DNA from 2 places in the Bacillus sp. MN7755 genome. Region 2 is predicted to be linked to the other one. Evidence: a T-box and tRNA genes for the amino acid it is inferred to sense, from the RefSeq annotation. Region 2 holds a T-box; the other holds one or more tRNA genes.
The links. The T-box of region 2 lies ahead of trpS (tryptophan--tRNA ligase). A T-box ahead of a tRNA ligase gene usually reads a tRNA of that ligase, here a tRNA-Trp.
Positions count from the first base shown of each region.

Region 1: it encodes a tRNA-Trp, which carries the amino acid that the T-box ahead of trpS (tryptophan--tRNA ligase) is inferred to sense. The anticodon was not compared.

Region 1 covers NZ_BTRL01000019.1:106-5,638, forward strand. The annotation lists rRNA gene rrf (5S ribosomal RNA) at 4-119, shown strand; tRNA gene ACYVEC_RS21695 (tRNA-Val) at 125-200, shown strand; tRNA gene ACYVEC_RS21700 (tRNA-Tyr) at 209-292, shown strand; tRNA gene ACYVEC_RS21705 (tRNA-Gln) at 304-378, shown strand; tRNA gene ACYVEC_RS21710 (tRNA-Lys) at 383-458, shown strand; tRNA gene ACYVEC_RS21715 (tRNA-Leu) at 473-553, shown strand; tRNA gene ACYVEC_RS21720 (tRNA-Gly) at 583-657, shown strand; tRNA gene ACYVEC_RS21725 (tRNA-Leu) at 674-762, shown strand; tRNA gene ACYVEC_RS21730 (tRNA-Arg) at 766-839, shown strand; tRNA gene ACYVEC_RS21735 (tRNA-Pro) at 850-923, shown strand; tRNA gene ACYVEC_RS21740 (tRNA-Ala) at 939-1,011, shown strand; tRNA gene ACYVEC_RS21745 (tRNA-Ser) at 1,032-1,124, shown strand; tRNA gene ACYVEC_RS21750 (tRNA-Ser) at 1,177-1,269, shown strand; tRNA gene ACYVEC_RS21755 (tRNA-Met) at 1,295-1,371, shown strand; tRNA gene ACYVEC_RS21760 (tRNA-Asp) at 1,375-1,450, shown strand; tRNA gene ACYVEC_RS21765 (tRNA-Phe) at 1,459-1,534, shown strand; tRNA gene ACYVEC_RS21770 (tRNA-Thr) at 1,544-1,616, shown strand; tRNA gene ACYVEC_RS21775 (tRNA-Trp) at 1,623-1,693, shown strand; tRNA gene ACYVEC_RS21780 (tRNA-Ile) at 1,704-1,780, shown strand; tRNA gene ACYVEC_RS21785 (tRNA-Asn) at 1,789-1,863, shown strand; tRNA gene ACYVEC_RS21790 (tRNA-Glu) at 1,865-1,936, shown strand; gene ACYVEC_RS21795 (CBS domain-containing protein) at 2,067-2,486, shown strand; gene ACYVEC_RS21800 (DUF3965 domain-containing protein) at 2,782-3,933, shown strand; gene ACYVEC_RS21805 (hypothetical protein) at 4,162-4,500, opposite strand; gene ACYVEC_RS21810 (SH3 domain-containing protein) at 4,506-5,533, opposite strand, start outside.
Region 2 covers NZ_BTRL01000008.1:220,763-244,962, forward strand. The annotation lists gene clpB (ATP-dependent chaperone ClpB) at 1-640, shown strand, start outside; gene ACYVEC_RS08175 (YjzD family protein) at 678-860, opposite strand; gene ACYVEC_RS08180 (lipase family protein) at 1,017-1,751, shown strand; gene ACYVEC_RS08185 (NAD-dependent epimerase/dehydratase family protein) at 1,781-2,653, shown strand; gene ACYVEC_RS08190 (ComZ family protein) at 2,707-2,883, shown strand; gene fabH (beta-ketoacyl-ACP synthase III) at 3,116-4,048, shown strand; gene fabF (beta-ketoacyl-ACP synthase II) at 4,080-5,318, shown strand; gene ACYVEC_RS08205 (DUF2268 domain-containing putative Zn-dependent protease) at 5,424-6,212, shown strand; gene ACYVEC_RS08210 (YjbA family protein) at 6,355-7,101, shown strand; gene trpS (tryptophan--tRNA ligase) at 7,381-8,370, opposite strand; T-box leader at 8,446-8,662, opposite strand; gene ACYVEC_RS08220 (DUF3899 domain-containing protein) at 8,768-9,148, opposite strand; gene ACYVEC_RS08225 (peptide ABC transporter substrate-binding protein) at 9,468-11,099, shown strand; gene opp3b (oligopeptide ABC transporter permease) at 11,227-12,156, shown strand; gene opp3C (oligopeptide ABC transporter permease) at 12,153-13,169, shown strand; gene ACYVEC_RS08240 (ABC transporter ATP-binding protein) at 13,188-14,231, shown strand; gene ACYVEC_RS08245 (ABC transporter ATP-binding protein) at 14,224-15,159, shown strand; gene ACYVEC_RS08250 (MATE family efflux transporter) at 15,291-16,736, opposite strand; gene ACYVEC_RS08255 (peptide ABC transporter substrate-binding protein) at 17,101-18,747, shown strand; gene ACYVEC_RS08260 (hypothetical protein) at 18,777-18,980, opposite strand; gene spx (transcriptional regulator Spx) at 19,573-19,968, shown strand; gene ACYVEC_RS08270 (TerC family protein) at 20,018-20,692, opposite strand; gene mecA (adaptor protein MecA) at 21,035-21,718, shown strand; gene ACYVEC_RS08280 (cardiolipin synthase) at 21,791-23,335, shown strand; gene ACYVEC_RS08285 (competence protein CoiA) at 23,415-24,200, shown strand, end outside.

The sequences.
Region 1 (5,533 bases), on a different contig from region 2:
CAGTCTGGTAATGATGGCAGAGAGGTCACACCCGTTCCCATACCGAACACGGAAGTTAAGCTCTCTAGCGCCGATGGTAGTTGGGACCTTGTCCCTGTGAGAGTAGGACGTTGCCAGGCAAAATGGAGGATTAGCTCAGCTGGGAGAGCACCTGCCTTACAAGCAGGGGGTCGGCGGTTCGATCCCGTCATCCTCCACCATATATGTCGGAGGGGTAGCGAAGTGGCTAAACGCGGCGGACTGTAAATCCGCTCCTTCGGGTTCGGCAGTTCGAATCTGCCCCCCTCCACCATTCTTAATTAATGGGCTATAGCCAAGCGGTAAGGCAACGGACTTTGACTCCGTCATGCGCTGGTTCGAATCCAGCTAGCCCAGCCATTAAGAGCCATTAGCTCAGTTGGTAGAGCATCTGACTTTTAATCAGAGGGTCGAAGGTTCGAGTCCTTCATGGCTCACCATTTTAACAAAATATGCGGGTGTGGCGGAATTGGCAGACGCACTAGACTTAGGATCTAGCGCCTTTGGCGTGGGGGTTCGACTCCCTTCACCCGCACTTTTAATAAAATAACTCAAACATGTCTTGCGGAAGTAGTTCAGTGGTAGAATACAACCTTGCCAAGGTTGGGGTCGCGGGTTCGAATCCCGTCTTCCGCTCCAATTTTCAATATGACATGCCGGGGTGGCGGAACAGGCAGACGCACAGGACTTAAAATCCTGCGGTGGGTGACCACCGTGCGGGTTCGACCCCCGCCCTCGGCACCATATGCGCCCGTAGCTCAATTGGATAGAGCGTTTGACTACGGATCAAGAGGTTAGGGGTTCGACTCCTCTCGGGCGCGCTTTTATTAACGGGAAGTGGCTCAGCTTGGTAGAGCACCTGGTTTGGGACCAGGGGGTCGCAGGTTCAAATCCTGTCTTCCCGATATTCCCAAAAACATGGGGCCTTAGCTCAGCTGGGAGAGCGCCTGCCTTGCACGCAGGAGGTCAGCGGTTCGATCCCGCTAGGCTCCACTTTATTTATTATATGTCTCGGAGGTATACCCAAGTTCGGCTGAAGGGATCGGTCTTGAAAACCGACAGGCGGTGAGAATCGCGCGGGGGTTCGAATCCCTCTACCTCCTCCATTTTCTTTAATGGTTTAGACATAAATAATAAAATATTTCTTTTTTCCTTCATGGAGGTATACCCAAGTTCGGCTGAAGGGATCGGTCTTGAAAACCGACAGGCGGCGAGAGTCGCGCGGGGGTTCGAATCCCTCTACCTCCTCCATTTTTTTAAAAAAATATTATATTGTCGCGGGGTGGAGCAGCACGGTAGCTCGTCGGGCTCATAACCCGAAGGTCGCAGGTTCAAATCCTGTCCCCGCAACCAAATGGTCCCGTGGTGTAGTGGTTAACATGCCTGCCTGTCACGCAGGAGATCGCCGGTTCGACCCCGGTCGGGACCGCCATTTATGTTGGCTCGGTAGCTCAGTCGGTAGAGCAGAGGACTGAAAATCCTCGTGTCGGCGGTTCGATTCCGTCCCGAGCCACCATTTTTTTATGCCGACTTAGCTCAATTGGTAGAGCAACTGACTTGTAATCAGTAGGTTGGGGGTTCAAGTCCTCTAGTCGGCATCCTTTAGGGGCATAGTTTAAAGGTAGAACTGAGGTCTCCAAAACCTCCAGTGTGGGTTCGATTCCTACTGCCCCTGTAAAGTATATGGGCCTATAGCTCAGCTGGTTAGAGCGCACGCCTGATAAGCGTGAGGTCGATGGTTCGAGTCCATTTAGGCCCACCATATATTATTCCGCAGTAGCTCAGTGGTAGAGCTATCGGCTGTTAACCGATCGGTCGTAGGTTCGAGTCCTACCTGCGGAGCCATGGCCCGTTGGTCAAGTGGTTAAGACACCGCCCTTTCACGGCGGTAACACGGGTTCGAATCCCGTACGGGTCATAAAAAAAGAGTCAGCACATTGCTGACTCTTTTTTATTGTGCGTTAATCCTCTTTTATCTACTGATTTTCCTGAAATAAATAAAGGGATTTAGGAAAAACTATGGTATGTATAAAAAGGAGGAGACAAAAATGACACGAGTGAGAGACCTTATGAGTACTCATATTGTACATTGTACACCGCTAGACAACGTATACGAGGCTGCTGTAAAGATGAAAGAAGAATCGATTGGATTGATTCCGGTTGTTGAAAATGAGCAAGTTGTTGGGCTTGTTACAGACCGAGATTTAGTTGTTAGAGGCATTGCTGAGAAACATCCTGGATCTAATAAAATTACAAATGTAATGACAACAAATATTGTTTCAGTTTCTCCTGATGATTCTATTGAAAAAGCTACAGAGTTAATGGCACAGTATCAAATTAGACGATTACCAGTAGTTGAGAGTGGTCAACTTGTTGGAATGCTAGCATTAGGTGATTTAGCTACAAGAGAATCGGCAGATGATCAAGCGGGATTTGCTTTAAGTGAAATCTCGGAGCATACGGAATGAAGAGAGACTTTAATTAGTGGGATAAGTTACGTATAAAAATCAGATGCATTATTCTAGTATATATGGATTAAGCTAATATGTTAGCATGATGTATCTGAGACATTATATAATAAGTATACGGTTAGTAATTTCGACAGTTTATTTAAATTTGTCATTCCTAATTTTAAATAAGAGAAAAAATGATATACTGATAGATATAAGTATTATGATAGATTTCGAATATAACAATATTTATTATTAATGATGTAATAATGGATTAATATTTCCTATGTAGACAAAAGGGAAGGGGAATTATATGAGGGCTGTACAGCGCGATCCAAATTGGAATTTGGTTACAGATACATATATAGAACCAAATAATTTCGCTGAATTATTTTCTTTGCTTGTACCTTGTCATCCAAAAGGTGAAGGGAAAGAACGAACTATATTAGTGTGGAAAGAAAAAGAATTTTATAAAGAAGAAAATTTAGCGGCATTTATCGTATATGGAATGAATAAAGCAAAGAATTTACCGCAGTTTCATAAAGATGAAATTCCAACTTTAGTACGTATTCTTCGCTTATGCCAAGAGATTGGTTGGTATGAAGAAGCAAATACTTTTATGGTAAATCAAGGACTAGCTGAGTTTGTTCACACTTCATTGGAATATGAAACGTGGGATCTTTTGACGCAAGCGGTTGCTTTAAACTATTTAATTATTAAATATCGTATTGGTGAATTGACTGATGGGGATGTAGAAATTTGGGATAGAGTTAAATTTAATGAGAAATGTATAAAGGATTGTAAACATCTATTATCCCATAAAGAAGTATTGGAATTTACATTCTTTTATATGTGTAAGAGAGCTAAATTCCTATCAAAGGAACAATTAAATAGTGATATGATGAGTCTAGCGATGTATTGTAATACTTTTGTGTATGATTTATATACACATGACTTATTACGGAAATATCGTAAGTGTACAGACTTCCTATCATATTATGGACCTAGTCAAGCGGTATTAGCTTGTCAAAGAGCTGTACTTTCTCAAATTTCAGATCGATTAGACCCATTAAAGACTACTCATGTAGATGATTATTTATATGTAATGAAAGATATGATGGAGCATATGACGATAGGAATAATGGATCGATATGATCATTTTATCGGAAAGTTATTATCATATGTGCCATTTTTCGAAATGATTCAAGTTCCACAGCATGCATATTATTGTGAAGAATTACTGTATATTTGTAAGGGCATTGAATATAAAGAAGAAATATTACGCAATTATATATTTATACAATTACATGATTGTCTGCCATCATTCTTTAAACTATTTCTTAAAAATAAGCGTTATGCAACGATTCATGACATTCTGTTCTATTGGTGCGATGATGAACAAAGGATGAGCTTGGAGAAAAAATATAATCTTAGCTTTATTTATGAAAAATATGCTTGTGGGTAAAGAGCATTTTCTATATAAATTAAAAAGGATCTCACATAAACGTGAGATCCTTTTTTTGTTAGTAAAGCAAGGAGAATGTGATTAAGACGAGAAATAACATTCCATAAAGGAAAAATTGTGCCGTATTGCTTTCTTGTATACCAAAAAAAGTATTTATTTTTTTATATAAATTCAATATATATTTTAGCGGATTATCTTTGAAAGATTGGTACACAGTGTCTCCTCTTTCTAAGCTTCTTGTTCGTGTTTTTTGTTATTAGGGACATGAATGTATCTAGCTATGAATAGTAAAACAGCCATAAAGAACACAGGAAATACGGTAGATAAATAAAAACCATTACTAATAATATTTGTTATTAGGGCACTTAATAGAAAGATGGCATTATAAATATGTGCAATTTTTTGTTTTAGTTTAACTTGAAAGGATTCCATCATAATTTCTAAAGCGACAAAAGCAATGATAATAGATAAAAATACAGTATTTGTATTGTAAATGATTAAACAACAGATTAAACCTAAAAAGGCTAAGTATTCAATTAAGAGAGGTATATTGATATTGCGTGGCATACAATTTACCTAACTAAATATGGCAGTGGGTTTACTGCATTTGTTTTTTCAAAATTCCATTCTCCATTGTGTAATTCAAAATGAAGATGTTGCCCGTATGAATGACCTGTGTTTCCCATATGACCTACTAATTGTCCAGCCTGTACTTGATCACCAGCTTGTACAGTGCGATCTTTCATATGAGCATAGACTGTTGTATATAGTTTCCCGTTTAGTTGATGAGCGATGAACACAACATTGCCATAGCTAGCTGAATAATATGATTTCACAACTTTACCTGCAGCCGCAGCTTGGATAGAGACATTACCCTGAGCTGCAATATCTATCCCATAATGCATTTGTTCCCAGCGCATATCAAAGGTTGAGCTAATTCTTCCTTGAGTAGGGAATTTGAAAACTGCTGGAATGGAAGTAGGTTGAGCTGTTTGAGTTTGTGATTGCGTTTGATTTTGCACCACATAATGCTTTGCTACATATCCGTATCCTGTGCCAAAACGAATTTTATACCAAGTTCCGACAGTTTCCACTACTTGTATTTGTGTACCATTTTGTAATGAACCAAGTAGTGCACTACTTGTACTAGCATTGCTACGTACATTAAGTTTAGGTGTTGCAACTGTGTATTTCGTATTATTTTGAACTGTGATGCCTTTTACTAAAGGCTGTGAACCATTAGACACGAACGCCTTTTGTACGTAACCTGTTTTGCCATTATGTAAAATTTTATACCACTCACCTTGTTCTTCTTGAATGGTAACGAATTTCCCATTTGGTAATACATCTAAAATTGAAGATTCTAAATTAGGTTCAGAACGAACGTTTAATGCATTGGCATTAACAATGTATTGATTATTAGATTGAAGTTTGTTTTTTAGTAGAATAGCATCTTTTTGTACGTAACCTACTTTATTATTAACAGATACTTTATACCAGCTATTAGTTGTTTCAAGTATGTTTACTTTCGTATTAAAGCGAATTGTATCAATTGATGAGCTATTTGCGTTATCTTGTGTATGTAAGGCTACTTGATCGA
Region 2 (24,200 bases):
TGCACCTCCTGGATATGTTGGATATGAAGAGGGCGGTCAATTAACAGAAGCAGTAAGACGTAAACCGTATTCCGTTATTTTGTTAGATGAAATTGAAAAAGCACATCCAGAAGTATTCAACATTTTATTACAAATGTTAGATGATGGACGCATTACAGATTCACAGGGCCGTACAGTAGACTTTAAAAACACGGTTATTATTATGACTTCAAACATTGGATCTGCTCATTTATTAGATGGTCTAGAAGCAGATGGCTCAATTAAAGAGGAATCAAGAGAACTTGTCATGGGACAATTAAGAGGGCATTTCCGACCAGAGTTTTTAAATCGTGTCGATGAAATTATTTTATTCAAGCCTCTTACAGCGAATGAAATTAAAGGTATTGTTGATAAAATTGTAAAAGAATTACAAGGTCGTTTAGATGATCGTCACATTACGGTAGAATTAACAGATGCTGCGAAAGAGTTTGTTGTAGAAGCTGGTTTTGATCCGATGTACGGAGCTCGTCCGTTAAAACGATATGTACAGCGTCAAGTTGAGACAAAATTAGCACGAGAATTAATTGCAGGAACGATTACTGACAATAGTCATGTAGTTGTTGATGTAGCAAATAATGAGTTAGTCGTTTATGTGAAGTAAAATAAAAAAGAGTTCGGATAAAATCCGGACTCTTTTTTTAGTGTTGTTCTACTGGCTCGTTTGGAATTGCAGCTGCAATTGCTAGTACCAATACCGCAAGAACAACTGAGAAAATAGACGCTTGGTTAAAATCGTATGTACCGCCAGTCATAGAGCCGATTACATAGCTCATCATATGTACAAGCAAGAACGACCAAATTAATGCCCAAATGAAACGCATATTTTACACCTCTATTCGTTCAATCTGTCCTTATTGTAACACAATTGAAAAAAGAATATAGAAAAATATTTGTAGATTTTTCAACGCAAATTTGCATTCCGTTCATACATTATAAAAGAGTACTTTTATACGTTTAGAAAATAAGGCGGGGGAAAAATGAGTATTACGGAACGTTTTTTTTACTTAGAAAAAGAACCATGCGTCATTTATTTACCGGAGAAGCCGAATGGATTTTCTGTCATGCTTCTTGGTGATTACAACTACTTTATTGAGAATGGTACAAGTTTATGGACACAGCATGCGGGTAGATCTTATTTTTTAAATGGCCTTATTGAGAAAGGCTACACGGTCTTTTCTTCTAATTTATACGGAAGACACTGGGGAAACGACCAATCTGTTCGTCTAGCAAAACGCTTATATGATGTTGTATTGAGAAAAGAGACATTAAATGCGAAAATGCACATTATGGCAGATGGTATGGGTGCGCTTGTAGCACTTGAAATGATGAACAAATACCCTGAATGTATACGCTCTGTCATTATGTTAAATCCGTGTTTAGATTTACCAGAGTATGTGGAGTTTGAGAAAGAGCATAAGTTTTTTTACAAGAGGCTCGTGAAGGAATTAAGTTTGGCGTATGATTCCAAAGAAGAAGAATTAGAATCAAAAATAAATAAGAAATCATTTACGCTTCTTCCGTCTTGTGTACCTGTTAAAGTTTTCGTATCAACACAAGAAAAAAGAGGAAGAAAACAGCTGTTACGTAAATACGAGAAAATGAGGCAATTTAATCAATGCGATACTTCTGTCTTATTCCATCTGCAAGATGTGAAATATAAAATGGTTAGGCAAACGACTGATTTCTTTAAAAAATATGAAGAAGAATTGTGAAGCTCCCATATACATAAATGAGGAGCTATTTGTTTCAAGGAGAAAGGGTTGGTGGTATGGAGCGCGTACTAATTATAGGTGCACTTACATTTGTAGGTTATCACCTTGTGAATAAAATGATTGCAGAAGAAGTAGAAGTGTACGGTCTTGATTTTGATGAATTCGAGAATATGAAAAAAATTAATGAAGAGAAGTTATTGTTAATTGGGCGAAATGCGTTATTTACGTATTATTCGATAAGAGATGAAGATGGCTGGAAATCAGTAGAAGGAGAGAAGTTCGATACAGTTTACTTTTGTTTGTATGAACCAAATCAACAAAGCGGCTTTCGAAATGAAAGAGTTATATTGCAGTATTTAAAGCGAATTATAAGACTGTGTGAAGAGCATAAAGTGAAGTTAAATCTAATTTCTTCTATTAAAGTAGGAAACGCAGATGAATCCGAAAATAAACGTCTATTTTCAAGAGTGGAAGAAGGGTTAAAAAAAGGAGAGGTACAATATAGTGTATTTCGAGTTCCTACATTATATGGACCATGGCAACCATCTTTTATGATGTATCATCAGCTTATTTTATCAGAACTTGGTGAGAAAGAGTGCCATTATGCGAGTGAGGAAAACGGAAGTGATCTACTATACGTTGAAGATGTATGTGAATACTTATGGGAAAATGGAATGAACGAGGAGTATCTTGGCATATACAATTTAATTAGTGGTAAAAAGTCATTATGGAAAAAAGGTATGAACCTTTTACGTGCAGAGGATAAAGTAAATAAAGAGAATAAGGAAGAAAGAGATGAAGCTGTAGAGGTTATTTCGATAAAAAGAAATACCCCGTTAGAATACGGTTTAAATAAACAATTGGCACATATGAAAAAATATAAAGAGTTATACGAAGGATAGCGAGCGTGTTACACTATGTATGTGAAAGTTTTAATGGAGAGGAAGAACGTAATATGAATGAGAAAAGCATGCAATTTTTACAAATCGCAATGAAGCATTTACCAGAAGCAAAGGCCATTTTAGATGATAATGGAATTGCGCTTGATATGGAGAAAGCGCAGCCGGTGTTAGAGTTATTGATGAAAGTTATGAACGAAGCATATGAGCTTGGGAAAGCAGATCAAGAATAAAACCCTTCTTTTTTGAGGGGAGAGAGGCCCGAACCGTAAGTATAAGCGGTTCGGGTCTTTTTATATTTTGAAAAGACAGGGAAAGGTATTTTTCTGTTTCTTTTAATGAACAATAAAGTGAATAATGCGCTAGCTTTATGTTTTAGCTGAAATATATTCTAGACAAAAATACATTTATGTTTTAAAATTAGTACCAAGTCATAATAATTGATATAAAACGGAGGGCTGCGGTGTGAACGTGGGCATTTTAGGGATCGGAAGATATGTGCCAGAAAAAGTAGTCACAAATCACGATTTAGAGAAAATAATGGAAACATCCGATGAATGGATTCGTACGAGAACGGGAATTGCAGAAAGACGCATTGCCGATGATACAATAGATACTTCATATATGGCCGTAGAGGCTTCTAAAAAAGCACTTGAAAACGCAGGGATTAGCGGAGAGGATATCGATCTTATTTTAGTAGCAACAGTAACGCCAGATCGTGCTTTTCCAGCAGTAGCTTGTGTCATTCAAGAAGCAATTGGCGCAAAGCATGCAGCTGCAATGGATTTAAGTGCAGCATGTGCTGGTTTTATGTACGGAATGATTACAGCACAGCAATTTATTCAAACGGGAACTTATAAAAATGTATTAGTAGTTGGTAGTGATAAACTATCTAAAATTGTAGACTGGAACGATCGAAATACAGCAGTACTATTTGGGGACGGAGCCGGTGCTATCGTAATGGGAGCTGTTTCAGAAGGTAAAGGCGTTCTATCCTTTGAATTAGGAGCAGACGGAAGTGGCGGTAAGCATCTTTATCAAGACGAGTATGTTATGATGAATGGCAGAGAAGTCTTTAAATTTGCCGTGCGTCAACTTGGTGATTCTTGCCTTCGCGTTTTAGATAAAGCTGGTCTTACGAAAGAAGATGTGGATTTCTTAGTACCACATCAAGCGAACATTCGTATTATGGAATCCGCAAGAGAGAGATTAAATCTACCACAAGAAAAAATGAGTATGACAATTGAGAAGTTCGGTAATACATCAGCTTCTTCAATTCCAATTGCAATGGTAGAGGAATTGCAAAATGGACGTATTCAAGATGGTGATTTAATTATATTGGTTGGTTTTGGCGGTGGATTAACATGGGGAGCAGTCGCTCTTCGTTGGGGTAAATAAGGACTGAGAGAAAAAAAGGAGTGTATTTTGTATGGAAAAAAAGAGGGTCGTAATTACAGGACTAGGGGCTGTTACACCGATCGGTACAGATGTTGAAACAGCATGGGAAAACATTAAAAAGGGTGTATCTGGAATCGGACGACTTACAAGAATTGATCCAGAACTGTTTCCAGCAAAAGTAGCAGCAGAAATTAACGACTTTGAAGTCGAGAAATATATTGATAAAAAAGAAGCGCGCCGTATGGACCGCTTTACACAATATGCAGTAGCAGCAGCGAAAATGGCAGTTGCAGATGCAAAGCTTGAAATTACAGAAGAAAACGGACCTCGAATTGGTGTATGGATTGGTTCGGGTATTGGCGGTATGGAAACATACGAAGAACAATTTAAGATTTTTACTGAGAAAGGCCCGCGCCGCGTGAGCCCATTCTTCGTACCGATGATGATTCCAGATATGGCAGCAGGCCAAGTATCGATTGCAACAGGAGCAAAAGGAATTAACACTTGTTCTGTAACGGCTTGTGCATCTGGTGCAAACTCAATTGGTGATGCATTTAAAGCAATTCAGCGCGGTGATGCAGATGCAATGATTACAGGCGGAGCAGAGGCGCCGTTAACAAGTATGGCATTCGCAGGATTTAGCTCAGCGAAAGCATTAACATTTAATGAAGATCCAGCAACAGCTTGCCGTCCATTTGATAAAAATCGTAGCGGTTTCGTAATGGGTGAAGGTTCAGGTATTTTAATTCTTGAAGAATTAGAGCACGCATTAGCTCGTGGTGCTCACATTTACGCGGAAATTGCTGGTTATGGTGCAACTGGTGATGCATTCCATATTACAATGCCGGCTCCTGGTGGTGAAGGAGGCGTGCGTGCAATGCGTCAAGCGTTAGCTGATGCAGGTCTACAGCCAGAAGATATCGATTACATTAATGCGCATGGTACAAGTACGGATGCGAATGAAAAGTATGAAACGATGGCAATTAAAGAAACGTTCGGTGAGCATGCGTATAAAGTAGCGATTAGCTCAACGAAATCAATGACAGGTCACTTATTAGGAGCGGCTGGTGCTGTTGAAGCGATTTTCTCGATTAAATCAATTACAGACGGAGTAATCCCTCCAACAATTAACTATGAAACGCCAGATCCAGAATGTGACTTAGATTACGTACCGAATAAAGCGAGACAACAAGAAGTAAATGCAGTATTAAGTAACTCACTAGGGTTCGGTGGTCATAACGCAGTGTTAGTATTTAAATCGTATAAATAATAGATGGAATAAGGAGTTTTTTCGCAATATATTGCGAAAAAACTCCTTATTTATTTTACGTCTTTTTCTCTTTTTGCATATACATAAGAAAAAGGAGGGATAAAGATGGGGGTTATTGAAACAGCTGAGTGGTTACATCTATATTATGGACGGCCAGAAAAGCTTTGTGAGAAGTTTACGAAGTATATCCCGCTGCCAAAAGAAAGGTTGTATCGCTTTTTAATTTCTAAAGGTATGTATCGCCCGGTTATGCGAGGAGAACAGGAAATTAAAGAGTTAGAGAAAAAGGAAATTTGGAAAGAGTTACGTGCGGAGTATGAGAAACTAAAAAGTTGGTTAAAAGGTCCAGATGTCCCTGTCTTTATTTTATTATCAGATTCTTATAATCGAACTGTACAAGAAGAGTATAACGGCAGGGCTGGATTATCTATGCGTCACGTTATTTTCTTATTCGTATGTGGACGGAATTCGGTAGAAGAATTAAAAGTGTTATTGGCGCATGAATATCACCACATATGCAGGTTACATCAAATTGAGACGAAAGAAACAGAATATACATTGCTTGATACGATGATTATGGAAGGGCTAGCTGAGCAAGCAGTAACGGAAAGATATTCAGAAAAATACAATGCACCGTGGACGACGTATCTTTCAAAGGAAGAGGCTATGTATTATTGGAAAAACGTTGTACATGAAAGAATAAGTATAAAACGAGGAACAAGGGAGCACGACATCTTATTAAATGGACTTCATTCTTACCCGAAGATGCTTGGCTATGCACTTGGATTTCATATTGTCAAAGACTGTGTAGCTTTTGAAGGAGAAGATACACTTTCTTTATTATCTATAGATGCGAAAGAAATATTGAATAAAGCAAATACATTTCATATATAAAAAACAGGAGCTCTATTTCCTGTTTTTTTCGTATTAATAGAAGAAAAAATAATAATTAGAATATATTTCCTTAGGTGGAATAAAGTTAAGGAAAATTGAACATAATGATTGATACAAACAGTAGTGAAGTGAGGGGTAGTGAATGTTATATCTACATGATGTATGGGTAAATTGGTTTGAAGGTGAAGAGAATGGGTATAACGTTTGTCATTTTTACGAATGGCGAAAAGATGATACGATTGAACTATTAGATCAAGTGCCATTATTAAAAGTAGATTCCACATTATATCATTACATCGAGGACGAATTGTTAGAGCTTCCGCAAAAAATGTTGGAAGACGTACATCATAAGGCTTATATTCGTAAAAATCATGAACGTTTGCAGCAAGAGTATTGCTTTGTAGTTACAGATGGAAAAGGAATTATTGCGATCGACACAATTGGTTACAATGTGCCAATTCGAAAGAGCAGACTTATACCGCGCCAAGAGCAGATGGTATATGAGATGGTAGAAAACGTACAAGCAGAAAAGTATGAGTTCCAAGTAGAAGAAATGGAAAAAGAACATCATATTTTATCACCATCACCTTTCATTATGAATGGCTTAACTCGTAAAGAAAGACAGCTTAAACAATTATTATTTATGGCGTTAGATCAATTACATACAACGAAAAACACAGCAGAAATTCGCTATTGGTTCACAGAGTGGGATCCATCAGCATACGGAATGGTACAACATATGGAATTTGAAGATATTTGGGCTAAACTGTATGATGAAGCGAAAACAGGCTGGTCTGAGAAGCACGAACAATTATGCGAGCGTCTCGTAAAAGGACAGCCATTTTTTGAAAAGTTATGGGAAATGGAAAACGAGCAAAAGGTAAATTAAAAAAACCGCCAATTGGCGGTTTTTTTAATTGGTACAACTTAGCTCCGGCTCCTAGCCCTTCGCGTCTAAGAACCTTCCCCACGAGAAGGTAAAAAGCACCTTCTGTGGGAAAGAACCTTAGCCGTCAGGGCTAAGCAGTCGCCTCCGCTTTTTATAGAAATCCAGCTCCAGCGGCAAGAATGTTCGATGGCTTCGCGCCTTCCTGCGAGGCAAACCCCGCCTCTACGTCAGGAGCTCCATCCCCCTTACATTCTGAACGAGCCGCTTCCGCTTTATAAATTACCTCCGTTTTCTGCTTAGTCCCATTGCGTTTTCTACTTTGCGTAGTTGCTTGAATGCAACGCGGTTTGCTTTTTCGGCACCTTTGTCTAGAATTTCGTCTAGTTCTGGTGAGCTGATTAGTTCGTTATATTTGTCTTGGATTGGACGAATTGCTTCTACGACTACTTGTGCTAGGTCGCCTTTGAAGTCTCCGTATCCTTTGCCTTCGTACATTGCTTCGATGTCTTCAACTGTTTTTCCAGAGAATGAAGAGTAGATTGTTAATAAGTTAGAGATACCAGGTTTGTTTTCTTTATCGAATTTCACGATACCTTCAGAATCAGTTACGGCACTCTTAATTTTCTTTTCAATTGTTTTTGGTTCATCAAGCATGCTGATCATTGATTTTGGATTTGGATCAGATTTACTCATTTTTTTCGTAGGTTCTGTTAGTGACATAACGCGAGCCCCTACTTTTGGAATGCGAATTTCAGGAATTGTGAATACTTCACGGAAGCGCTTGTTGAAACGCTCTGCTAGGTCACGTGTTAATTCCATATGTTGTTTTTGATCATCACCAACAGGTACGATTTCAGTGTTGTAAAGTAAAATATCAGCAGCCATTAATGGTGGATACGTTAGTAATCCAGCTGGAACTGAATCTCTACCTGATGCTTTATCTTTATATTGCGTCATACGCTCTAATTCTCCAACGTAAGCAACTGATTGCATAATCCATCCTAGTTGAGCGTGTGCTGGCACTTCTGACTGTACAAATAAAGTAGCTTTTTCAGGGTCGATACCGCATGCTACATAAAGTGCAGCAAGACTGCGGATATTTTTACGAAGTTGTACGGGATCTTGAGGTACTGTAATCGCATGTTGGTTTACAATACAGAAATAACAGTCGTGTTCATTTTGAAGCTCTGTAAATTGCTTCATAGCTCCTAAATAGTTTCCAAGTGTAATCGTTCCACTCGGCTGAATACCAGAAAAGATAACTGACATAAGTAATTCCTCCTAAATTTGAATGCGTGATGGGGGAAGAGAAGGCAAACAAAAAAGCCCATTCATCCCAAAAACTATAGGGACGAATGGACCGCGGTACCACCCTAATTATTTCACTACTGTGAAATCTCTCTAATCCATAATAACGTTTGGATATAACGCCAAAGCCTACTACTTTCGGTTCGGTTTGGTGCTCAAAAGCCCATTCCACATTGTACAATTACTTGTTCACACCAGCCACAAGCTCTCTGAAATTGCCTCAATATGTACTCTTCTTTATCATCGCATACATATAAATTTATTTATTGTTACCTGAGCTCTTTTAATATGAAAGAACTAAAGTTTTATAACAAAATGTTTTGCTGATTATTATATCATATGGGATAGTGTTTGCAAACTACATCAAAATAGTAAAGCTAATGAGAGTCGAGAACAACCCAAGAACGATACCGGTAATGCAAATTGGATACGTCCATTTGAATGAATATGTTTTATAAATACGTTCTTTCTTATCGGTAGGTTCCTCTACTTCTTCAATTAAAGAGTCAATTTTTTTGTTCGTACCAAATACTCTTTGGAAAGCGTAAATTGTTACGTTAAAAAATCCATTTTGAAATATGAATAAAAAACCGCCTATAAGAATAAAAAATAGTGCGATATAAAACGAGATGTTGACAAAATTCAACAAAAATTGCGATGAAACGAGGAATGCGCCAATACTAGAAGCGATTATCGCTATGAAAATTAGTATACAAGTATGAAAAAAAACTTTATTCAAAATGTTCCCCTCCGTCAAAATATTACTAGAATTATTATACTATAAAAGCTATAATATGTACTAGAATTAATTTTTTGAAAATTATACGCAATTAAAGGTCTGATTTCAAGATGATAGTAGCAATGTTAACGTATCCCTTTACAAAAAAATTAAAAAATAAACATTTTATTAAAAATTTTAACAAAAAAACAAAAAACTATATTCACAATTGTTATATTATATGTATAATGAAAATTGTAGAAACTTGGAGATTATTCTTTCAATTCTACTTTTTTACAAGTGAGGGTACAGGAAGTGCAATTAGGGGAGGTAACACAACATGAAGAAAAAGATACCGTTAATACTTGCATCGACGTTGACAGTCAGTATGTTAGGGGCTTGTAGTTACCAAAAAGAGGATAATAAAGCAGGCGCAAAAGAAAAATCCTCAAATAAGCAAGTTTTAAATCTAACTGAGACAGCTGAAATTCCAACTATGGATACGACGTTATCGACAGATGCAACATCTTCTAACATCATGAATAACACAATGGAGGGATTATATCGTCTGGGGAAAGACGATAAACTTGTTCCAGGTGTCGCTAAATCTTATGAGAAATCAGAGGATGGCAAAAAGTATGTATTTAAGTTACGTGAAGATGCGAAATGGTCTAATGGTGAACCTGTAACAGCGAAAGACTTCGTTTATTCTTGGAGAAGAGCTGTAGATTCCAACACGGGTGCCAAGTTTGCTTACATACTATTTGATGTTAAAAATGCGGAGAAAGTTAACAAAAAAGAATTGCCAGTTGAAGAACTTGGTGTAAAGGCAATTGATGATCATACACTTGAAGTGGAATTAGATAACCCTGTTCCTTATTTTGTAAGTTTAACAGTCTATCCAACATTGTATCCTTTGAATGAGAAATTTGTAACAGAACAAGGAGCGAAATTTGGATTAGAATCCAATACGACACTTTACAATGGTCCATTCGTATTAAATGAATGGAAGCATGAACAAAGTTTCCAACTTAAGAAAAATCCAACGTATTGGGAAAATAAAGAAGTAAAACTTGAGGAAATAAACTTCAATATTGTTAAGGATCGTTCAACTGCTATAAATTTATATGAAACGAAAGCAATTGATCGTGTAGTGTTAACATCAGAGTTTGTAGATAAATACAAATCAGATGCTGATTTCAAAACGATTAAGAGACCATCTACACAATTTATTCGCTTAAATGAAAAGAATAAATTTTTAGCAAATAAAAATATCCGAAAAGCAATTGCAATGTCCTTTGAACGTGAAAATATCGGAAAAGTTATCTTAAACGATGGTTCAGAGGGTATATATGGTTTTGTTCCGAAAGGCTTAGCAAAAGGTCCGAATGGAAAAGACTTCCGTGAAGAAAACGGAAAGCTTATAAAAGAGGATATTAAAGAAGCTCAAAAATACTGGGAAGCTGGTAAAAAAGAACTTGGTGTAGACAAAGTAGAGTTAGAGCTATTAAACTTTGATACTGATGATGCGAAAAAAATCGGAGAGTACTTAAAAGGCCAATTTGAAAAGAACTTACCAGGTTTAACAGTTCCAACTAAAATGCAGCCATTTGCACAAAAATTAAAACTTGAAGCAAGTGGAGATTATGCAATGTCATATGCGGGATGGAGTCCAGATTATATGGATCCAATGTCATTCCTTGAAATGTATACGACAGGTAATGCACAAAACAAAGTAAATTATGCAAATCCAGCATATGATGATTTAATTAAAAAAGCAAAAACAGAAGTTGATGTACAAGCTCGCTGGGATGCTCTATTAAAGGCAGAAAAACAACTGCTTGAAGATGCAGCGATAGCTCCAGTATATCAACCAGGAAAAGCTTATTTACAACGCCAATCTATTACAGGTCTATTAGAACATAAATATGGCGGGGAATTTAGCTATAAGTGGGTTGAACTCAAAAACTAAAAATGGTTTCCATCATGAATAAGGGTATATGCCTATGATGGGCATGTGCTCTTATTTTTAAAAAATAAAAGTAAGAATATTTAAAACTATCTTATTGCTTTTGAGAAAAACGGGGAGGTGCTTGACTATGGGACGTTATGTATTAAAACGTTTCGTGTACATGGCTTTGACATTATTTTTAATTACTACACTGACTTTCTTTTTGATGAAATTACTTCCGGGTTCTCCGCTTAAAAACCAGGAGAAGTTATCACCGGCACAAAAAGAAATCATTCTTGAAAAATATGGTTTAAATGATCCAGTGCCAGTTCAATATGCACGTTACTTAGGTAACTTAGCAAAAGGTGATTTAGGGGTATCATTCCAATATGATAACCGTCCAGTAACAGATATGATTGTGGATCGCATTGGACCATCAGCACAACTTGGTTTACAAGCGATTATATTAGGAACATTTATCGGTTTAATTTTAGGAATCATTGCGGCACTTCGTAACAATACGTGGGTCGATTATGGGGCGACAATTATTTCCGTACTCGGGATGTCGGTACCATCGTTCGTATTCGCCGCATTACTACAATATTTCGTAGGGGTAAAACTTGGATGGTTCCCAGTAGCATTCTGGAAAGGACCAGAGTTTACAGTAATGCCTACAATCGCTTTATCGATGGCAGTTATCGCAACAATTGCACGTTTCGCTCGTGCGGAGTTGATTGAAGTTATGCAAGCTGACTACATTTTAACAGCGAAAGCGAAAGGAATTAGCCAAGGCGTTATCATTATCAAACACGCACTTCGCAACGCGTTAATTCCAGTTGTAACAATTTTAGGACCAATGGTTGCAGGATTAATTACAGGTACATTAGTTATTGAGCAAATTTATGCTGTACCAGGACTAGGGGAACAGTTCGTTAAATCTATTACAGTGAATGACTATACAGTTATTATGGGAACTACAATTTTCTATAGTGCGATTTTCATCTTAGTTATTTTCATTGTTGATATTTTATACGGAATTATTGATCCTCGTATTCGTTTAGCGGGAGGGAAAAAATGATGAAAGATGTACAAAAATTATCTCCAGATTTATTTCAACAAGCCAATCAAAATAATGTTGATAATGAAGTCATTGCCCGTCCAAGCTTAACGTTTTGGCAAGATGTAAGAAGACGTTTGTTCCAACATAAAGGGGCAATGTTCGGTTTAGTTTTATTAGCGCTTATTATCTTACTAGCAATTTTAGGACCGATGGTAAGTAAGCATTCGTATAAAGAGCAAGACTTAGGTCGTGCGAAATTACCACCGAAAATTCCAGTTATTGAAAATGTTCATTGGCTACCATTTGACGGTACAGATCAATATGGCGTTGACCAATATGAAAAACGTGATATTAAAGAGTATTTCTGGTTTGGTACAGATGATCTTGGCCGCGATTTATGGACAAGAACATGGGAAGGTACACGTGTATCGTTATATATCGCTCTTTTAGCAGCAGCGATTGACTTAGTAATTGGGGTTGCTTATGGAGGTATTTCAGCGTTCTATGGCGGTAGAGTAGATAACATTATGCAACGTGTTATGGAGATTATTAACGGTATTCCATACTTAATCATCGTTATTTTAATGGTAATCATTATGGGATCTGGTATATGGTCAATTACACTCGCAATGGCAATTACAGGTTGGATAGGGATGTCGCGTATCGTTCGTGGACAAATCCTAAAATTAAAAAACCAAGAATATGTATTAGCATCTCGTACATTAGGTGCAACAAATACACAATTAATTGTAAAACACTTAATCCCGAACGTAATGGGACCAATTATCGTAATGACAATGTTTACAATTCCAACAGCGGTGTTTGGTGAGGCGTTCTTAAGCTTCATCGGTTTAGGTATTCAGCCACCATTCGCATCACTTGGTTCTCTTGTAAATGACGGTTATAAATCAATTCAAACGTATCCACATATGATGTTCATCCCAGCGGTTGTCATCAGTATGTTAATCTTAGCATTCAACTTAATGGCAGACGGATTACGCGACGCGTTAGATCCAAAAATGCGTAAGTAAAAGAGGGGAGAAGTAAAAATGAAAACATTGCTAGAGGTAAAAGATTTGCAAGTCTCCTTTGATACACATGCAGGTGAAGTACAAGCTGTACGCGGTGTTACTTTTGATTTGAAAAAAGGAGAAACATTAGCGATTGTAGGAGAATCTGGTTCTGGGAAATCAGTTACTTCTAAAGCGTTAATGGGATTAATTCCGAATCCTCCAGGTCGTATTAAAAACGGTGAAATCATATTTGAAGGTCGTGACTTAACGAAATTAACAGAAAAAGAAATGCAACAGGTGCGCGGTAAAGATATCGCGATGATTTTCCAAGATCCAATGACATCATTAAACCCAACGATGACAATTGGAAATCAAATTATGGAAGGCCTTATTAAACACCAAGGAATGAGTAAAGCAGATGCACGTAAAGTTGCATTAGAATTAATCGACCTTGTAGGTATTCCAAATCCGGAAGCGCGCTTAAAACAATATCCTCACCAATTCTCAGGTGGTATGAGACAGCGTGTAGTTATTGCGATGGCGTTAGCTTGTAATCCAAAATTATTAATTGCCGATGAGCCGACAACAGCGCTAGACGTTACAATTCAGGCGCAAATTTTAGAGCTTATGAAAGACATTCAGCAAAAAACAGAAGCGGCAATCATTTTCATTACGCATGACTTAGGTGTAGTGGCAAACGTTGCTGATCGCGTGGCAGTTATGTACGCTGGTAAAGTTGTTGAAATCGGAACTGTAGATGAAATTTTCTACAATCCAAAACATCCGTACACTTGGGGCTTAATTGCATCTATGCCAAGTTTAGATGGTTCAGAAGAAGAGCTATATGCAATCCCTGGAACGCCTCCAGATTTATTGAAGCCGCCAAAGGGAGATGCTTTTGCACCACGTAACCCACAGGCACTGAAAATTGATTTTGAAATGGACCCACCTTTATTTAAAGTAAGTGATACACACTATGCGGCAACTTGGTTACTTCACGAGCAAGCTCCAGAAGTAAAACCGCCGGCAGTCGTTGAAAAACGCATTCTTCAAATGAAAGCAGGTGAACAACATGACTAAACAACGTGAGAAATTAATTGAAGTAAAAAATGTAAAGCAGCACTTCGACGTGAGTGGTGGTGTTGTCAAAGCGGTTAATAATATTTCATTTGATATTTACCGCGGAGAAACATTTGGTCTTGTAGGAGAATCAGGTTGTGGTAAATCGACAACTGGAAGAACGATTATTCGTTTATATGATGCAACTGCTGGTGAAGTATTGTTCGATGGTGAAAATGTACATGGTAAAAAATCACGCGCAGAACTGAAGAAGTTCAACCGTAAAATGCAAATGATTTTCCAAGATCCATATGCATCATTAAATCCTCGTATGACAGTAGGGGATATTATCGCAGAAGGTATTGATATTCACGGATTAGCAAAAGGCAAAAAAGAGCGTATGGAACGTGTTCATGAGCTGTTAAATACAGTTGGTTTAAATAAAGAGCACGCAAACCGTTTCCCACATGAATTCTCAGGTGGACAACGTCAACGTATCGGTATCGCACGCGCACTTGCTGTAGAACCTGAATTTATCATTGCCGATGAGCCAATCTCAGCACTTGACGTATCAATCCAGGCGCAAGTTGTAAACTTACTGAAAAAATTACAAAAAGAAAAAGGTTTAACATACTTATTCATTGCCCATGATTTATCAATGGTAAAATACATTAGTGACCGCATTGGCGTAATGTATCGTGGTCAAATCGTTGAGCTAACAACAAGTGATGAGTTATATGCGAATCCAATTCATCCATATACAAAATCACTATTATCAGCAATTCCACTTCCAGATCCAGATTATGAGCGTAATCGTAAACGTATTGTATACGATCCGTCACAGCATGATTATGGTAGTGAAGCACCAACAATGCGTGAAATTCGCCCAGGACATTTCGTGTTATGTTCTGAAGCGGAATATAAGAAATATAAAGAGATTTATCAATAATCAAAAGAGCCATTCTTCCGTTACAGAAAGATGGCTCTTTTTCTACTATATAAACAGTTGTATTGCTAACATTTGTCGGTAAGTGAATATAAATGTTATTTACCAATGAATTCATCTTGATTAAACGAGTGTTATTGCACCTGAACAGAAACAGTCTCTTCTTTTTCTTCAGGTGTAACGAGTGCATAACGCTCCCACGCTCTGCTTTTCCAGCGGAAGAACATAATAATGGCACGCGTCCATTCGTCAATAGCAATCGCTAGCCAAATACCAATGAGCCCCATATCTAAATGGAAGGCGAAAAAGTAACCGAGTGGTAAACTCATTAACACCATAGAGAATGCACCGATTAAAACTGGGTACTTTGCATCACCAGCTGCACGAAGTGAATTGATGATAACGATGTTCATCGTACGTCCCGTTTCAAGTAGTACACTTAGTAAAAGAACTGACGCACCTAATGTAATAATGTGCGGATTATCTGTAAATAGTCCCATTAATTGTGTGCGGAATGTAATAACGAGAGCAACCATACATAAAGTGACTCCAATTGCCCATTTTACACTTTTCCATACACGTTCATACGCTTCATCTTTTTCACCACCGCCAACAAGGCGACCGATAATAATTGCCGTTCCCATACCGATCGCAATGGCGAATAAATAAGTGAACATAGAGATGTTAGTAGCGTATTGTCTAGCCGCTAATGATTCTGTTCCTAAGTATGTTGCATAGTATAAGAAGACAATTTGACAAGCTTGATACATAACCTGCTCAAATGCAGATGGAATCCCGATCTTTAAAATTTTCCCGATGTATTCTTTTGATAAGGTGAAGTAATATTGTAATTTTACACGGTATTCCATAACGCGGTACAGTAACCAGAAGAAAACGATAAGTGCGATTAGCCTGCTGACAGCAGAAGAAATGGCAGCCCCTTGTACACCGAGTTCTGGGAAACCGAATTTCCCGAAAATGAGTACGTAGTTTCCAGCGATATGAATAATATTCATTCCAAGTGAAATAAACATCGCTTGCTTTGTGAAGCCATGTACGCGGATAATTGCGGCTAATGAATTAATAATAGCTTGAAGGAAAATAGCTCCTCCGACGATAGATAAATAGCTTTGTGCATACATGAGTACATCGTCTTGTAAGTTCATTGCCATCATCATATGTTTTGAAAATAAAAGAAAACCAGCGCTTATAACGAGTCCGACCACTAAATTTAATGTGACGGCTAAAGCTGATATTTTAGATGCTTCCATAAAACGTTTGGAACCGAGGTATTGAGATACGACGATAGCTGCGCCGTTCCCGATGACTTCTAGTACCAAAATAGCGATATGGAGATATTGATTCGCTGCACCAACCCCAGATACAGCATCGTCTGATAATGCACTTAACATGAAAGTATCAGCGATCCCCATTAACATAAATAGAAAAACTTCTAGAAAAATAGGCCATGTTAATAAGAATAAACTTAGTTTCTCAGTAGGCCCGTTTTTTGCCTGAATTGCTGTCATGTCCGTCCCCTCTTTACCGATATCTATTTTTAGCAAAGTGTATCGTAACATACTTTCTTATCCTTTGCACTCATTTTAACCTACATATCTTTATTATGAAGGGAGCGCTATTTTATGATAAAAAGAGAAGGATAATTATGCGAAAAGTATTATGAGATATAAATTTTGTTTTTCTCTGATAATTTAGAAAAAATATAAAAACAACTATTTTCAACGCTTTAGTAAGGAAAAACAGCAATATGAAACGTTTACAAAGGTTTATTTTTTAACAGAAAATTTTAATAAAATAGAAATATAAATATACAAAAAATATATTTGTGTGTATAATATGAATTATTAGAACATATATATATTTCTTTTTTTTTTTTTTTTTTTTGAAAATGAAAGGGCTAACATTTTTGTGGAGGGTGGAAGTATGAAAAAAAAGATGCCAGTTTTTGTAGTATCAACAGTAGCGATGAGCATGATGTTAGGGGCATGTAGCTACCAAAAAGATGAGCCGCAAGCGAACGCAAAAGGGGATAGCGGGAAAAGCGGTGCGAAGCAAGTCATTAACTTAATTGAAACACAAGAAATTCCAACGATGGATCCAGCGTTATCAGCTGATGCAGTTTCTTCAAGAGTAATGACTAATACGATGGAAGGCTTATACAGTTTAGGAAAAGATGATAAGCTTGTTCCAGGTGTAGCAAAGGAATTCCAAAAGTCAGAAGACGGTAAAAAATATACATTTAAATTACGTGAAGACGCAAAATGGTCGAATGGTGAGCCTGTGACGGCGAAAGATTTCGTGTACGCATGGCAAAGAGCAATTAACCCAGATACAGCTGCGAAATCTGCGTACATTATGTATGATATAAAAAATGCAGAGAAAATTAATAAAAAAGAGATGAGTCCAGATCAATTAGGTGTAAAAGCGATTGATGATTATACATTAGAAGTGGAATTAGACAATTCAATTCCATATCTTGTAGATTTAATGGTATATCCAATCTTCTATCCTGTGAATGAAAAGTTTGTGAAAGAGCAAGGTACGAAGTTTGGTTTGGAAGCGAATACAACACTTTATAACGGACCATTTACACTAAGTGATTGGCAACATGAACGTAGCTTTAAAATGACAAAGAGCGCGTCATATTGGGACAATAAAGAAGTGAAGATTGAGGAAGTAAACTTTAATATTGTAAAAGATACGTCCACGCCAATTAATTTATATGAAACAAACGCAGTCGATCGAGCGACGTTATTAGCAGAGTTCATCGATAAATATAAAGGAAAACCAGATTTCCAAACAGTAGAAGATACATCTGTATTCTTCCTTCGTTTAAATCAAAAAGATCCAGCGTTAGCAAATAAAAATATTCGTAAAGCAATTTCACTTGCTTTTGAACGTAAGCCGTTCGTTGATACATTATTAAATAACGGTTCTAAGCCAGCAACAGGATTAATTCCTGATAACTTCATTAAAGGACCGGATAAAAAGGACTTCCGTGCTGTAAATGGAGATATTGTAAAACCAAACGTGAAAGAAGCGAAGAAATATTGGGAAGCTGGTAAAAAAGAGCTTGGTAAAAATGAAATCGAATTAGAGTTATTAAATGAAGATGTTGAATTATCGAAGAAAACGGGTGAATATTTAAAAGGTGAGTTAGAAAAGAATTTACCAGGTTTAACAGTGAAAATTAAACAACAACCATTTGCACAAAAACTAAAATTAGAAGATGCGGGCGATTTCGTCATGTCATTCTCTGGATGGAGTGCAGACTTCCCAGATCCAATTACATATCTTGATATGTTCGTAACTGATGGATCACAAAATAAAATGAAATATTCTAACCCGAAATATGATGAAATTATCATGAAAGCAAAGAAAGATGGAAGCGATGTAAATGCTCGTTGGAAAAGCTTACTAGAAGCGGAGAAAATGTTACTTGATGATGCTGCAATTGTTCCAGTATATCAACGTGGTAGAGCATACTTACAAAGAGAATCAATTAAAAATATGTACAACCATAAATATGGCGGCGACTTAAGCTTTAAATGGGCGTCAGTAGAGAAATAAGAAAAAAGCAGGTGATTACCTGCTTTTTTTTAATACGTACGTTTCTTATAAATGCCTTTCCCGCCAACTTGATTCCAGCCGGATTGAACATCCAAGCTTTTATTAACAAACTTCATCTTTTCTTTCCCGCCAAAGAGTTTTTCACCAATGCTATTTGTAATGACACCAATCAATGCTGTTATTCCGATGATGAGGGCCGCAACAGTGACAAAATCAATAAAAAAAGCAATCATTTGAAAATTCCCCCTTTGCCTGTCTGTATTTTTATTGTATGAGATAAAAGATAAAAAAGAAAGAAATGTCAGAAAAATAATTGATTTATTTTAGAAATCGTATAGACATGAATGAGAATGTTTGTTAAAATAAGAACAAATGTTCTTTTTATTCTCACTTATATAGTCTTACATTTCTTAATTGATTTATCAGGAAAAGGTAAGAAAACGTTCTCTTTTTCATAGGAAAGATTATGAGAAAATAACTATATATCACATGAAAAATCTATGAAAAGCAAGCGTTAAGAGGGTTGAAGGTTAGTGTTAAAGAACAGTTAATATAAGTGTGGTCATGTTACATAGCAGTGGAATACACGGAAGAGTTTTCTCAATTAGAAGGAAATTTACTGTATATTTCTTGCAAAATCTATTGTATAATGATTATAGAAGTTACTTATTAAAAGTAATTGTTGTTTGCTAAAAGTTGTTGCTTACATGAAATGCGATTTTTGCACTTTGTTTTAAGACAAGGTATCGCAAAAAATTGCTGGATTTAGAAATTTAAACTGTAATTAGTACAGAATTTGTACTCTTTAAGGAGAGTGAGCTTTGTATGGTAACATTATATAGTTCTCCAAGCTGTACGTCTTGTAGAAAGGCGAAGTTATGGCTAGAGGAAAATCATATTCCTTATACAGAACGTAATATTTTCTCAGATCCATTAACAATTGAGGAAATTAAAGAGATTTTACGTATGACAGAAAGCGGGACGGATGAGATTATTTCTACTCGTTCGAAAGTTTTCCAAGAATTAAATGTAAACTTAGAGTCTTTACCACTTCAAGATTTATATAAGATGATCCGTGACTATCCAGGGATTTTACGTCGTCCAATTATGATTGACGAGAAACGCCTTCAAGTAGGTTACAATGAAGACGAAATCCGCCGCTTCTTACCACGTACAGTAAGAACGTTCCAATTGCGTGAAGCACAGCGTCTTGTAAATTAATTATAATAATATGAAAACCTTCTACCTATTATATAGTAGAAGGTTTTTTTTAATGTTTCACATTGCGTAATCGAACTTGTTGAACGATAAAGCCGATGCATAAAATGGTGAAAATAAACAAGTACGGAATGCTTGCAGTGAAACTCGGGTTGTTATGAAAAAAGGTTGCAAGTCGGTCTTCATGTGTGACCATTTTTCCTGCTGTATAGGAGAGAATCGCTGCCCCGCAATAAATGAGGAATGGAAAGCGTTCCATAAGTATTAAAATGAGTTTGCTGCCCCAAATAATAATCGGGATAGAAATGAGTAAGCCGATTATTACGAGTGAAAATCTTCCGTGAGCTGCTCCTGCAATGGCAATAACGTTGTCAAATCCCATAACGAGATCCGCGAATACTATTGTACGCACAGCTTGAAATAAAGTTGTTTTTCCTTGAATAGAAGAAAGATCGTTGCTATTATCAGTTAGTAAATTTACTGCAATTAATGTAAGTAAAACGCCCCCGGTCAGTTGCAGAAATGGAATGTCGAGTAAATAGACAGCTAGTATAGTAAGGACAATTCTTAGTACGATTGCTAAAAGAGTACCGATCAAAATGGCTTTATTTCGCTTTGATTCAGGTAAATTTCGGCTAGCTAGTGCGATGACAATTGCGTTGTCACCACCTAATACAACATCGATACCGACAATCATTAGTACAGATGTTAAAAACTCTAAGTCCATTCGTCTGCCTCCATTTATGATGTTTTAATAAGCGAACTATATGTATGTTGTGAAGAGAGAGATTAAATAATCTTCTCTAATAACAGTTTCACTTTATTACAGTGTACGGGGGAAGGTGGAAATGTATGTCCAAATTTTTTATGAGTGAGAAATCGCTATAATGATATATTTGTGTAGATGGTCGAATAAAGATAGGCATATAACTATTTTTGTAAAATAAATCGATTTTATTTCCATTCTGGAGAATCTTATCATAAAATGAGAGTACAAGAATCTATTGATTTGTCATATGAGTGGGGAATCCCTTCATAACAATTCTAAGCAGGAAGGGAGAGTTGTATTTTGGATATTGAAAGAATTAATGACCATACGATGAAATTTTTTATTACGTACATTGATATAGAGGACAGAGGGTTTAATCGTGAAGAGATTTGGTACGACCGCGAACGAAGTGAAGAGCTCTTTTGGGAGATGATGGACGAAGCTCGTGATCATGATGATTTCTTTATTGATGGGCCGTTATGGATTCAAGTGCAAGCAGTCGATAAAGGGATTGAAGTACTTGTCACGAAAGCAGAGCTTTCAAAGGATGGACAAAAGTTAGAACTACCGATAGGTGTAGATAAAATTATAGACATTCCTCTAGATGAAGGTATTGAATCATTATTCCAGCAAGAATTAGTGGAAGAGGTAGAAGAACAAGCAGGAACAAACTTTAACGAAGATGGTACGTTTGGCTTTTTAATTAAGTTTAATGATTTTGAAGATGTCATTTCATTAAGTCATCGTCTTATCTTTGAGGATATAAAAGATGAGCTATATTCATTTGAGAACCGCTATTATGTATATGTGGAATTCGATGAAGTGCTACATGATGAAGAAGAAATTGATCGTATTTTAAGTATTGTTTTAGAATACGGAGAAGAATCAACTTTAACAATTCATCGTGTAAGTGAGTATGGGAAACAAATTGTGAAAGAGCATGCGCTTGAAACAATTCGCAATAATTTTCCTGCTAAAACGTAGGCCGATTTCTGTAGTATGAAATCGGCTTTTTATATGAAGAATAGGAAAGCTTTCTTAGTAAGGAGGTAAGAGATGAAAAATACGTTAAAGTTGATTTTCTTTGTTTTACTATTGTTCGCATTATTTGTTTCGTTACGTATGTTTATTGATGTTGCATTTTATTCGGATGTAATTGGGATAAAAGATGTTTCGATTTTAGGTATTATTAGTATTTTATTTACGGTATCTGCATTTTTAATTGGCTGCGTTATTTTCTTAGAGAACCGTCATCCGTCTAAAACACTTACATGGCTCATTGTGTTAGGTATTTTTCCGGTATTTGGATTCTTCGCTTATTTATTATTTGGACAGAACTTTCGGAGGAAGAGAATGTTCCAAAAGAAGGCGCTGCTCGATGAACAAGCGTTTTTACAATATAAGGGGCATGAAGATTACGAAGAACGGATTTTGCGCAATCATAAGCATCAAGAGCTGTTATTTCGTTTAGCGGATCGCTTAGGCGCTTTAAATATTTCATTTCAAACTGAAACGAGAACATTAACAAATGGAGATGAAACGTTTCAGGCCATTTTAGATGGATTAAAACGAGCGAAACACCACATTCATATGGAATATTACATTGTGCGTGATGATAAGCTTGGAACAGAAATTAAAGATATTTTAATACAAAAATCAAAAGAAGGCGTAGTCGTTCGTTTTTTGTATGATGCGGTTGGTAGTTTTAAATTATCCAAATCGTATATTGCAGAATTAAACGATGCAGGTGTCGAAATGATCCCGTTCTTTCCTGTGCGCTTTCCGATTTTAAACGATAAGATTAATTATAGAAACCACCGAAAAATCGTTATTATTGATGGAAATGAAGGATTTGTAGGAGGTTTAAATATTGGTGATGAATATTTAGGGAAGGATAAGTACTTCGGCTTTTGGCGAGACACGCATTTATATTTGCGTGGTGAAGCTGTACAAAGTTTACAGCTTATTTTCCTTCAAGATTGGTTTTATATGACTGGTGAGGCTGTGCTAGCCCCTGAATATTTACAAGCGAAAGCAGTTGAGGGGGATCATTGGGGAGGTGTGCAGCTCGTTGGAGGTGGACCGGATAATAAATGGGAAACCATTAAACATTTATATTTTGCCATGATTGCTTCAGCGCGGAAATCCATTTGGATTGCGACGCCATATTTCATTCCGGATGATGATATTTTATCTGCATTAAAGGTAGCTGCACTTGCTGGTATTGATGTTCGTTTGTTAATGCCGAGTAAGCCTGATAAGCGCACTGTCTTTTACGCATCGAGATCGTACTTCCCAGAGCTTTTAGATGCAGGGGTAAAGATATATGAATATGAAAAAGGTTTTCTCCATAGTAAAGTTGTCATTGTCGATTCTGATTTAGCTTCAATTGGGACAGCTAATATGGATATGAGAAGTTTTCATTTGAACTTTGAAGTAAATGCCTTTTTATATGATACAGATAGCATTCGAAAACTTGTTCAAGATTTTAAAGACGATTTAGAAGAATCCAGTGAAATTCATGTCGATCGTTTTCATAAAAGGCGTCTTCATAGACGAATTGTTGAATCAACGTATCGCCTATTATCGCCTTTATTATAAAAAGAGATGTCCGAAATTGGGACATCTCTTTTTTAAAGGAATTTGTAACAAATTGTAGAATATAAGGAGCTGAAAGGGTGTGATTCCGATGTTTATCGCCAAAAGAGAAAACGGAGAAAAAATTCATCTACTCTATCATCATGATGAAGAGCTTTTACACCGTATGCGTAAAATGGAGAGCTTCTTTTGCATAGCTTGTGGGAAGGAAGTGCAAATGAAATTAGGGAAACAAAAAAAGTGGCATTTTGCTCATAAGAAAGTGGATTCATGTTTAGCATTTTATGAAGCAGAATCTATATATCATATGCATGGTAAAGAATTGTTATATAGGTGGTTCGAACAGCAAAATTTTCATGTAGATATAGAGCATTATCTTCCAGAGATTCAGCAACGACCAGATATTTTCATAGAGAGAGCAGGGAGAAAAATTGCGATTGAATACCAGTGTGCAAATCTTTCTATAGAGCAGTTGTACAAACGAACCTATTCGTATTGGCAAGTTGGTATACAGGTCATTTGGATCATTGGTGGAAATCAATTGAAAAAGCACTCTGCCTATTGGATGAAATTCTCCTCACTTATGGCTTTCTCCTTACAATCTTATCCTCAGCCACTTCTTATTTTCTTCTGTTCAAAACAAAAATCATTTATGAAATGCGCATTTATCACTTCATTTTCTACAAGCGTCTCTTTCTCGCATATTATATATTTACCAATTGAAACGACTACTTTTGAAATACTCTTTTCTTCTGTTCCTTTCCAAAAGGAAATATTAGACCGAGAATGGAAGAAGCGAAAGGACTATTTTCGTCAAAACGCTCTGCCTATTTGGAATTATAATCATAAGTCATTATTACGCCTCTTA